Regions from separate parts of the Niabella sp. ZPM-14 genome, predicted to be linked through region 3. Evidence: riboswitches for the same ligand, from Rfam matches in the RefSeq annotation. Region 3 holds a riboswitch; each other region holds the start of a gene.

The links. A riboswitch is a leader RNA that binds a small molecule or an ion and turns the genes downstream of it on or off. The one in region 3 is predicted to bind thiamine pyrophosphate.
Region 1: another riboswitch for thiamine pyrophosphate. It lies ahead of ACU37H_RS08750 (class I SAM-dependent methyltransferase); the one in region 3 lies ahead of pnuC (nicotinamide riboside transporter PnuC).
Region 2: another riboswitch for thiamine pyrophosphate. It lies ahead of ACU37H_RS18260 (TonB-dependent receptor); the one in region 3 lies ahead of pnuC (nicotinamide riboside transporter PnuC).

What each region holds. Positions count from the first base shown of each region.
Region 1 covers NZ_CM181148.1:2,050,487-2,053,769, reverse strand. The annotation lists gene ACU37H_RS08760 (SulP family inorganic anion transporter) at 1-287, opposite strand, end outside; gene ACU37H_RS08755 (glycoside hydrolase family 18 protein) at 438-1,541, shown strand; TPP riboswitch at 1,761-1,848, shown strand; gene ACU37H_RS08750 (class I SAM-dependent methyltransferase) at 2,009-2,734, shown strand; gene ACU37H_RS08745 (AIR synthase family protein) at 2,727-3,283, shown strand, end outside.
Region 2 covers NZ_CM181148.1:4,282,185-4,285,467, forward strand. The annotation lists gene ACU37H_RS18260 (TonB-dependent receptor) at 1-1,834, opposite strand, end outside; TPP riboswitch at 1,892-2,001, opposite strand; gene lepB (signal peptidase I) at 2,172-3,283, opposite strand, start outside.
Region 3 covers NZ_CM181148.1:2,198,801-2,202,083, reverse strand. The annotation lists gene uvrB (excinuclease ABC subunit UvrB) at 1-54, shown strand, start outside; gene ACU37H_RS09385 (YqjF family protein) at 109-819, shown strand; gene ACU37H_RS09380 (hypothetical protein) at 992-1,123, opposite strand; TPP riboswitch at 1,244-1,339, shown strand; gene pnuC (nicotinamide riboside transporter PnuC) at 1,374-2,006, shown strand; gene ACU37H_RS09370 (acyl-CoA dehydrogenase family protein) at 1,987-3,066, shown strand; gene ACU37H_RS09365 (FUSC family protein) at 3,283-3,283, opposite strand, start outside.

The DNA.
Region 1 (3,283 bases), 150 kb from region 3:
ACCGCAGCAAATACGTATTCGATGCCGTGCGACTTCATCAGCGCGATCAAGGTCACGACCGTTGCTCCTGCCCCGCCGGATACCAGTCCCGGCCTGCCGCCCAAGATGGCCGTGACCAATCCCATAATAAACGCGGCATACAAACCTGTAAGTGGCGGGAGGCCGGCCAATATGGCAAACGATAAAGATTCAGGGATCATCGTCATGGCCACGGTAAGACCGGCCAACACTTCAGTTCTGTAATCTACTTTTTGGGAAAAATCGAATAGTTTAATCAGGGGTGTCATATATAAACCGCAAAAGTAGTTAACGACGCCTAAACTATCGCTATGAACTGATTTCTGAGCGGTTGGACGTGTGTGTAACAGGCTTAAAATTTTTGTGTCGATGGATCGGATCTTTTTAACTTTAGTTTTTTCACTTAAACTCCTCTCGAAATGATGCGATCACTCGCCTGCACTCTTTTGGTATTTTTGTTTTTGCTCGCGGTAGCTCCGGTATACGCGCAGTCTGGCAAACCCTTCCGTGTCATCGCCTACTATTCCTCCGATGCGTCGGTTATCGACAATTATGCGGTGGAGCAACTTACTCATATCATTTATAGCTTTTGTCATTTACGCGGCAATAAACTGGCTGTCGATAATGCCCGGGACTCTGCGACTATCAGGAAGCTGGTCTCTCTAAAAGCGGCTCACCCGCGATTGAAAGTGTTATTATCCCTGGGGGGATGGGGTGGATGCAAAACCTGCTCCGAGGTGTTTGACACGCAGGCCGGGAGAATGGAATTTGCGGCTTCTGTAAAAGCGCTTGCGGACTACTTTAAGACCGATGGCATTGACCTGGATTGGGAATATCCCACGATTGAAGGTCACCCCGGCCATCCCTATAAGCTGGAGGATAAAGAAAACTTCACCGCGCTGGTAAAAGCATTGAGAGCGGCACTGGGCAAAAAGCAGGAAATCAGTTTTGCGGCAGGTGGCTTTTCAAAATACCTCAAAGAATCCGTTGATTGGAAAAGTGTCATGCCGATTGTCGATTATGTCAACCTGATGACCTACGACCTGGTCAATGGCGCCACGCCGCATACCGGTCACCACACGCCCTTGTACTCAACCAAAGAACAAACCGAATCGGCAGATGCCTGTGTGAGTTACCTTACATCTATCGGGGTGCCTGAAAATAAATTGATCATTGGTGCGGCGTTTTACGGGCGGAGCTGGGAAAAGGTCGAAAACGTGAACAGGGGTCTTTACCGGCCCGGCGTGTTTAAGAGCTTTATTCCTTATCGCATGTTGGAAAGCCGGATCAATAAAGAAAATGGGTTCAACTTTTACTATGATGAAGTGGCTAAGGCAAGTTATGCGTACAATGAAAAGGAGAAAATTTTCGCAACTTTTGATGACGCAGGATCTGTCGCTAAAAAGACGAAATACGCACTGGACAAGGGTTTAGGCGGTATTATGTTTTGGGAGCTGAGTCTTGATAAGCCCCGGGACGGATATTTAAAAGTCATTAACCAGACGATCCAGTCAAAAAAATAAACATAATATTATTAACAGATGTAGGATTGTTTTGTCTAATTTTTCCAGGGCAGGCAGATAGCGTGACACTGCCTCCTCGGACCTGTTAAAATTTCTTTTGCTAACGATAGCCCGCTCATCTATGCGCTAACAAAGCAACATTTGCCAGGCGTACAGCCGCGGATTAAAATGTTATGCATCCATATTTTCTTTTGCAATAAAGTTTTTACTACTTTTACTTCCTGTAGCACGGGGTGCCATTGGGCTGAGATTATACCCGCTACCTGATTTGGGTAATGCCAACGTAGGGATGCTAATGAAGGCTGACTTTCATTTTTATGCTCCATCCGTTGGTATACCCGCTGGATGGTTTTTTTTATTTGGTAACGGACGTTGATATAGTGGATCTCCGGATCAGGTACCAACCATTGTTCGTTAAAATAAGTTGACGCAATAGCAGTCGGCAACAAGCATAAAAGTAGTAACACATGGAGTCACGCGAAACATCTCTCGAATTAATTCCAGCCCATCAGCAAAGCTGGCAACAGCGGCCTGAATGGTTTTTCAACCGGGAGCATACTGACACTTACGAACAGTGGTATGAGGGCCGTTATAAACGTGCCGAAATATGGCAGAAAAAAGTGATGGAGCAATTGGTGTCCAAAGACAAAAGGATAAAGCAGCTGCTGGAGTTTGGCTGCGGCACCACGAGGTTCACCCGATGGTGGAAGCAGATCGGTATTGAAGCTACCGGTGGCGACATCTCCCCATTGATGTTATCACAGGCCCGGCATCTTTTTGACGGAGACCTGGTCATGGCCGATTCTCATTTCATGCCGTTTAAAGACCACAGCTTCGATGCACTGGCTTTCATCACCACTTTTGAATACTATAAAGATCCCGTCAAGGTGATCAGGGAGGCAGCCCGTGTTGCGAAGTGTGGCATTGCCATGGGTATGATGAACCGCAATTCACCTAAAGTGTTGCGCCGGAGGGTGCAGCAGTTTTTTGGCAAAAATCCATTTTATGTAACGGCGACCTTTTACACGCCTCAAAAGCTAACGGAGATTATCCACCAGGCGTTAGCCGGTAGAAAATATACGATCGAGTGGACCTGTACAGGGTTACCCAAATGGTTTCCGGTGCAGCAATGGGGATTACCGTTTGGTGACTTTTTCGGACTGTATGTGAGCTTAAACGATGTTGATGAATAGTGCGGAAACAAAAAGTCAGGGCAAGCTGGAAGCGGGTCTATTCGATCAGCTGCTGCGCAACCGCTACGGATGTCAGCGGCAGGAAGTAGTGGCTGGTCCGGCCTTCGGCGTAGATGTTTCGTTGGTGAATCTTCCGGGGAACATGACCCTGGCCATGGCCAGTGATCCGCTGTCGCTGATCCCGGCGCTTGGGTTGCAAGAGTCGGCCTGGTTGTCGGTGCATCTCATGGCCAATGACATTGCTACTACAGGCTATCCGCCCATGTATGCCCAGCTGGTGTTGAATCTACCTGCCGGGTTTTCAAAAAAGGATTTTTCTATCTACTGGGAGCATATTCATCAATATTGCGACGATATCGGAGCAGCGGTTACCGGCGGGCATACGGGCTTCATTGAAGGACAAGGCAGTACCATCGCCGGTGGCGGCACCATGATCAGTGTGGCGCCTGCCGGTCACATGCTCCTGTCGTCTTTTGCACAAGCGGGTGACGTGCTCCTGGTTACAAAAGGTTGTGCCATCTCCTCTACCGCTATCCTTGCGATGAGTTT
Region 2 (3,283 bases), 2.1 Mb from region 3:
TGTCATAATCGTCGCTGTATTGAACGATCTCCCTGATTTTGTTTCGGCTGAAAGTGGCGTTGGCCTGGGCCTGCAGCCAATGAGCCGGTCTGAATCCGGCCGTTAATTCTACTCCTGCGCGATAGCTGTCGTCCACGTTGGTTCGCGCATAAGCGCCCACATCGTTGATCTTGCCGGTAGCGATCAGCTGGTCCTTATATTTCATGTAATAACCATTGATGCCGGCTTCCCACGTCCGTACATTAAACTGATAACCCAGTTCCACATCGGTCAGTTGTTCGTGCTTGGGCGCCTCCGTTGTGTTGGCCTCGAAGTCATCGCGGTTAGGCTCTTTGTTGGCCAGGGCCACAGAGCCATAGACCTTGCTCTGCGCAGTATTCATATGTTTGATAACATAGCTTACACCGACTTTCGGATTAAAAAAAGTATAGTCATTATTGGAGAGCAAGGCCGGGTTTTTCCTAAAGCCATTGATATCATAGGTCACATGCCTGATCTGCAGATCGGCAAAGGCATACAGATTCGTGATGATCTCTTGCTGTAACTTGCCATAAACATTCACATCGTTTTTAAACGCAGTCAGGTTGTACCAGCGATAGTCCAGCGGAACGCCCACTTCGGCCCATTTTACAAAGCCATAATGTTTGGCATCATAGCGCGTGTAAGCGCCGCCAAGGTTTAGCGTTGTTCTTTCCTTGCTGTAATTGACGGAGAACACCGTTCCGTAATAATGGTTATCCAGCCACAACTGACGCGTCAGGTCGGTGTTGCTGATCACAGAATCCCCGATCACCGGATCGTTCAAACCGTAATCCGCAAAGGCGTCGCCTGCGCGGTATTCGTTGTAATAGCCTTTTCCTCTCGTCAGGAAGAAACTGAGATTGGAAGACCACGCGGAGTTGAATTGATGGTTCAGGAACAGTTGATAATAATCTTGCTGATAGTTATCCGTCTGGTCATTATAATAACGGCCATTACCCATGTCGCCAAGCGTATTGGTCCTTCTGCCTGCAGCATCCAGCTGACTTGAATAGTCCACCGTAGCCGGATCGTCTTCAGAGGTAAAAGAAGTTCCTATGCCATTCCAGGCCTGGCCTGTTTTTTCCTTTCCGCTCAATAAGTTGAATTTGATATTACTCTTTTCATCTTTAGAGGTCCATCCCGCCAGGAACTGCAGCGATTTAAGGTCACTGTTCGAGCGTTGGATATATCCGCTCGAATTGATCTTTGATAAACGTACGTCAAACTGGAATCCCCCGCGCAGCAGGCCGGTACCCGCCTGCAGCGTATGTTTCCAGGTATTGAAGGAGCCGTAGGCGTTGCTGATCGTCGCGAACGCCTCCTTACTCTGTTCGATATTATAAATGTTCAACGAAGCACCAAAAGCGCCGGCTCCGTTGGTGGATGACCCTACGCCGCGTTGCAGCTGAACAGAACTCGTCGAAGACGCAACGTCACCGAAGTTAACAAAAAACGCGCCTTGTGATTCCGGATCATTGACCGGGATGCCGTTAAACGTAACGTTGGTCCGGGCGATATCCGTGCCCCGGATGCGCATGGACGAATAACCTACTCCAACGCCATCGTCTGAGCTGATAACCACGGAAGGAATCTGGTTGAGCAGGTTGGGAAAGTTCTGTCCCAGGTTTTGTTTCGCAATGTCTTTCTTGCTGATGTTGGATACGGCGAATGGTGATTTCTCATTCAGCCGGGTGGAGCGGATCTCCACAGGAGCGAGGGTTTGAACGCTGTCTGACCGCGTGGTGTCAGTTTGCGCGAAAAGAGCGCTGCTTGCTGTTAATAACAAGCCGCCGAACATAAAAGTCCTCTTCATTTGTTCTTTCTTTAAAAGATTAAAAAAATTAATGAGAGGGGAATGCTGAAATGAGAAAGGAGTGATCTTCTTCCTTCCCTGCGCAGGCATTACCCTGATCAGGTTTACGGGTATTATCTCAGCTTCATCAATTGTGTGTAATTGAATCGGCACCCCGGGAAACACTGGGCTTTAAAAAAGCGGTGCGAAGATAGGGATTATAGACGATAGTCTGCGGACCATAGACCATGGTCCATTGACAATAGTTGACCGGCGACAGCAACTTGATAGACATGATAAAGCATCTATCGCCTGCCATGGTCTATAAACCATTGACCATTGACTAAAAGACCATCGACTACTTGATGATATTAAACAAACGCTTCCACCTGGGACCGTTTTCGTAGCTGAACCAGATCATCCAGGCTTTACCTACAATGTGGGTTTCGGGAACAAAGCCCCAGAAGCGGCTGTCCTGAGAGTTATGACGGTTATCGCCCATCATCCAATAATAGTCATACTTAAAAGTATATTGGTCTGTCGCCTTCCCATTGATAATGTAAGAGCCATTTTTGTTTTCGAGTGTATTGCCTTCGTAATTTTTAATAGCACGTTCGTAAATAGGGTAGTTGTCGGCATTAAGCGTAATGGTAACGCCTTTTTTGGGTATCCACAATGGGCCGTAATTGTCTACAGACCAATGGTGGGAGGTGTCGTAATAAGGAAACAGCTGATAATTATAGTCATCCGGGTCGCTGATTTCTTTAGTGATCGATTTAGGATCAACCACAGGTAAAGATTTCAAAATGTTCAGTTCGGTTAATGTCAGGTTGATGCGATATACGCCCTGTCCAACTGGCATGAAATCATTTCCATCGGGAGAAATGCGAATGCCGGATTCTTTTAAGAACTCGGGGTCAATCTGAACGTTGTTTTTTGCGAGAAACGTGTAATAAGTTGCAGAAGCAGGAGGGATATCTGCAGGTCTGTTGTTTACATAAAGGATTCCATCAACAATTTTAATGGAATCATCCGGAACGCCCACGCACCTTTTGATATAATTATCCGTTTTATCAACCGGATGCACAACTACAGGGAATTCCGAAGGGCTATTTAAGACATTAATGGACGATTGATCTCCTAATTCCGCAAACCGGCGTATTTGATTGTAAGGTCTTAATGACTCAAACCCGTCTGCATGGATTACCGTATCGCCCGCCGGAAAGTTAAAGACCACGCAATCATTGCGCTTAACAGGCGCAGCAAACCAGCGCGTATAGGGCAACTGGATCAGTGTAGAGTAAGACTTTGTATTGAGTTTAGGTAAGTAGTTGTGAACAAAAGGAACCGACAAAGGTGTATTCGGAATGCGGGGCCCATAGCTCAGCTTGCTCACAAACAAAAAGTCTCTTACCAGCAATGTTTTCTCCATCGAGCTGGAAGGGATCGTATAGGCTTCAAAGATAAAGG
Region 3 (3,283 bases):
CGGCTGCGTGACGAAATGTTCCGGCTGCAGAAAGAGCTGGAAGGCATGAAGTGATCGATGAACACACTCAGGAAGCGCTGATTGCGATAAAGAGAAACTTAAAGATCTATGTCTACCTTTTTAACCGCCGAATGGCGGAAGCTCGCGATGGCTAATTATGCTGTAGATCCGGAAATATTGAAGGACTATCTTCCATACAAAACCGAATTAGATATATGGGAAGATACCTGCTATGTGAGCCTGGTGGGGTTCCTGTTTCTGAATACCAGGCTGGCAGGTATAAAGGTTCCGGGACACGTCAATTTTGAAGAGGTCAACCTGAGATTTTACGTGAAATACAAAGATGGTGCAGAATGGAAGCGCGGCGTTGTTTTTATCAGGGAGATGGTGCCCAGGACAGCGCTGGCCTGGGTAGCCAATACTTTTTATGGTGAACACTATGAAAGATTACCAATGAAACACTCGCTGGACACGGAAGACGGGCGCTTAAGCGTTTCTTACAGCTGGAAGAAAAACCGATGGCACCGGATTGAATTATTAACCGAAGCCAATGCCGCCCAGATATTACCAGGTAGCGAAGCCGAATTCATCACCGAACATTACTGGGGATATACACAAAAAGGAAAAACCAGGACAGGAGCATACGAAGTGCAACATCCCAGGTGGATGGCCTATGATGTACTCAACTATACGATCGACGTTGATTTCAACTTGTTGTATGGTGACCGCTTTTCGTTTTTAAATGAAGCTAGCCCGGTATCCGTTATCCTTGCGGAAGGCTCCGAAGTAGCCGTGAAAACCGGCAGGCGAATTGTCTGAACCCCTGTTACTTCACTTTGCGGTAGTACGTCCATGTGGTGTCGACCGCAGCGGGAACGGTCAGCGTTAAACCGTAAAAAGAAATATCCTGCGGGATCAGCAACGCCTCTGTTACTTCTCATGTCATACATTTTCCAGGTGCCAATCAACGGATGATCCGGATCTTAGCATGTTAAATCTCTTTTTCGTTTTCGTTCATTGAGTTGGGCGGCCGTTGCTCCTTCGCTTTCTTCCAGGCCAAAATATCTCCTCGTTGCTTTTCAGCGCCTGGTACAAGCGTTCTCCGGGCGGCTTTTGCAGCCATATTTTCAACTGTAGCTTTTTTATATGTTCAGGTGTGTCGTGCATTTTCACAGTAGTGATAGTTGTTGAAAATAGCTAAAAGGCAAAAATACCGGCTGAAAATTTTAATACGCTATCTTTGCCTTCACTCATGGGGTGCCTTAATATTACAGGCTGAGATCATACCCAATAACCTGATCCGGGTAATGCCGGCGTAGGGAACAGACAAATACTTTTTGCATCTCCGTGGGTCTTCATCAAACGTATCGATTATGAATTGGAGCGAGTGGACCCAGACATTTATCAATCAGTTGAAAGCTGTACCCCTTCTCGAGTGGCTGGGCGTTGGATTTGGGGTAGCTGAAGTGCTGTTAGCAAAGGCCAATAAGATCTGGTTGTATCCCTGCGGGATCATTGCTGTTACTATCTCCACCTATATCTTCTTTCAATCAGGGCTGTATGCAGAAAGCGCGCTCAATCTTTATTATTTCGTGATGAGTATCTATGGATGGTGGTGGTGGGAAAGGCGAAAAAATCACGAAGTGCCGGAGATCACACGCGCCAGCCGGTCAGACTGGCTGAAAACGATTGGTATTGTCGTTGTCGCATTTACCATTTTATACGGCGTCCTCGTCAATTTTACCGATTCAACAGTACCCGTGTTTGATTCCTGGGTAAGCGCCACCGCCTGGGCAGGCATGTGGCTGCTTGCCAAAAGAAAAATAGAGAATTGGATCCTCCTCAATGTCAGCAACGCCTTTGCGATCCCGCTGCTGATCTATAAAGGATTGCCTTTATATGCCATACTGACCTTATTCCTGTTCATCATAGCTGTAATGGGATATATCCAATGGAATAAAATTGTTAAGCAAAAAACAGCAATAAGTGACTTTAGTTTTGAATAAGCAACAGGTACAGGAGTTCAGAAAGCGTTGCTCATTATCTGAGCAACGAGGCTCATTGACTCCTGCGCTACTCGAAACAGTATATCGCGAGAAATGGTTTAAGTTATTCCTGCCTCGTGATTGGGGTGGGCTCGGGCTTAATCTTCCCGAAGCGCTGAAATATGAGGAAGAGCTGGCGTATATTGACGGCAGTCTGGGTTGGACAGTAACGCTGTGTGCAGGCGCCAATCTTTTTGCAGGATATATTAATGCGCAGAAAGGTGCCAGGATCTTTTCTTCCCGGAAGGTTTGTTTTGGCGGAAGCGGCGCCGTAAGTGGCATTGCGCGGGAAACTGAAAGGGGCTATCGGGTGACCGGCCATTGGAGATATGCCACCGGGGCGCCTCATCTTACCCATTTTACAGCCAATTGCCGCATCGAAAAAAACGGCGTTCCTGTCGTCGATGCTGATGGAACTCCCGTGGTCAGATCGTTCTTCTTCAAAAAGGAAGAGGTGACCATTCACGAGGATTGGGACACCATGGGCCTGAAAGCCACTGCCGGTCATAGTTTCAGCGTGAAGGATCTTGAGGTGGAGCGTGATCGCAGTTTTATAATTGACGAGCAACATCCGACATTAGACCTTGATATTTATAAGTATCCTTTCATGCCGTTTGCAGAAGCAACCATCGCGGTCAATACGCTCGGGATGACCCGGCACTTTTATGAACTGATGGACAGCATCCTGGAAGACCGGCGGCCGAAGCTGGGAGATGGCAACTATGAGGCCATCCGTGAAGAACTGAAGGCACGACAGGACCAAACCGACCGGCTATCGCAGGCACTATATGATCATACAGCCGTGTCCTGGAATGAATTAGTAGCTAAGGGAAAGCTGACCGCGAAAAGCACCCGGCAGATCGCGAAGATCAGCAGACAGTTGGTCCGGGATTGCAGGTCAGCAGTGGCAAGCCTGTATCCTTACTGTGGTTTAGCCGCCACGGGTAAGCATTCTGAGATCAACCGGGTATTCCGGGATATCTTCACCGCCAGCCAGCACGGCTTGCTGACATTGGATTAGTGATAACTTAGGTTTTGAATTTGGCATTGAATGCTCAATGGGAGCCTCCATTACGACGTGTTGGTTTGCGCCTTGCTATACCAGTTAATTGGTGACATCATTAAAATATCGTCATTGCAAATGCAGCGAAGCGGAGTTGAGCCATCTCCACACTTTCAGAAAGTTTGTTTTTTCTTCTTGAAACTCGCCTGGAGCGCCAAATCCAACCGCCAGGGTT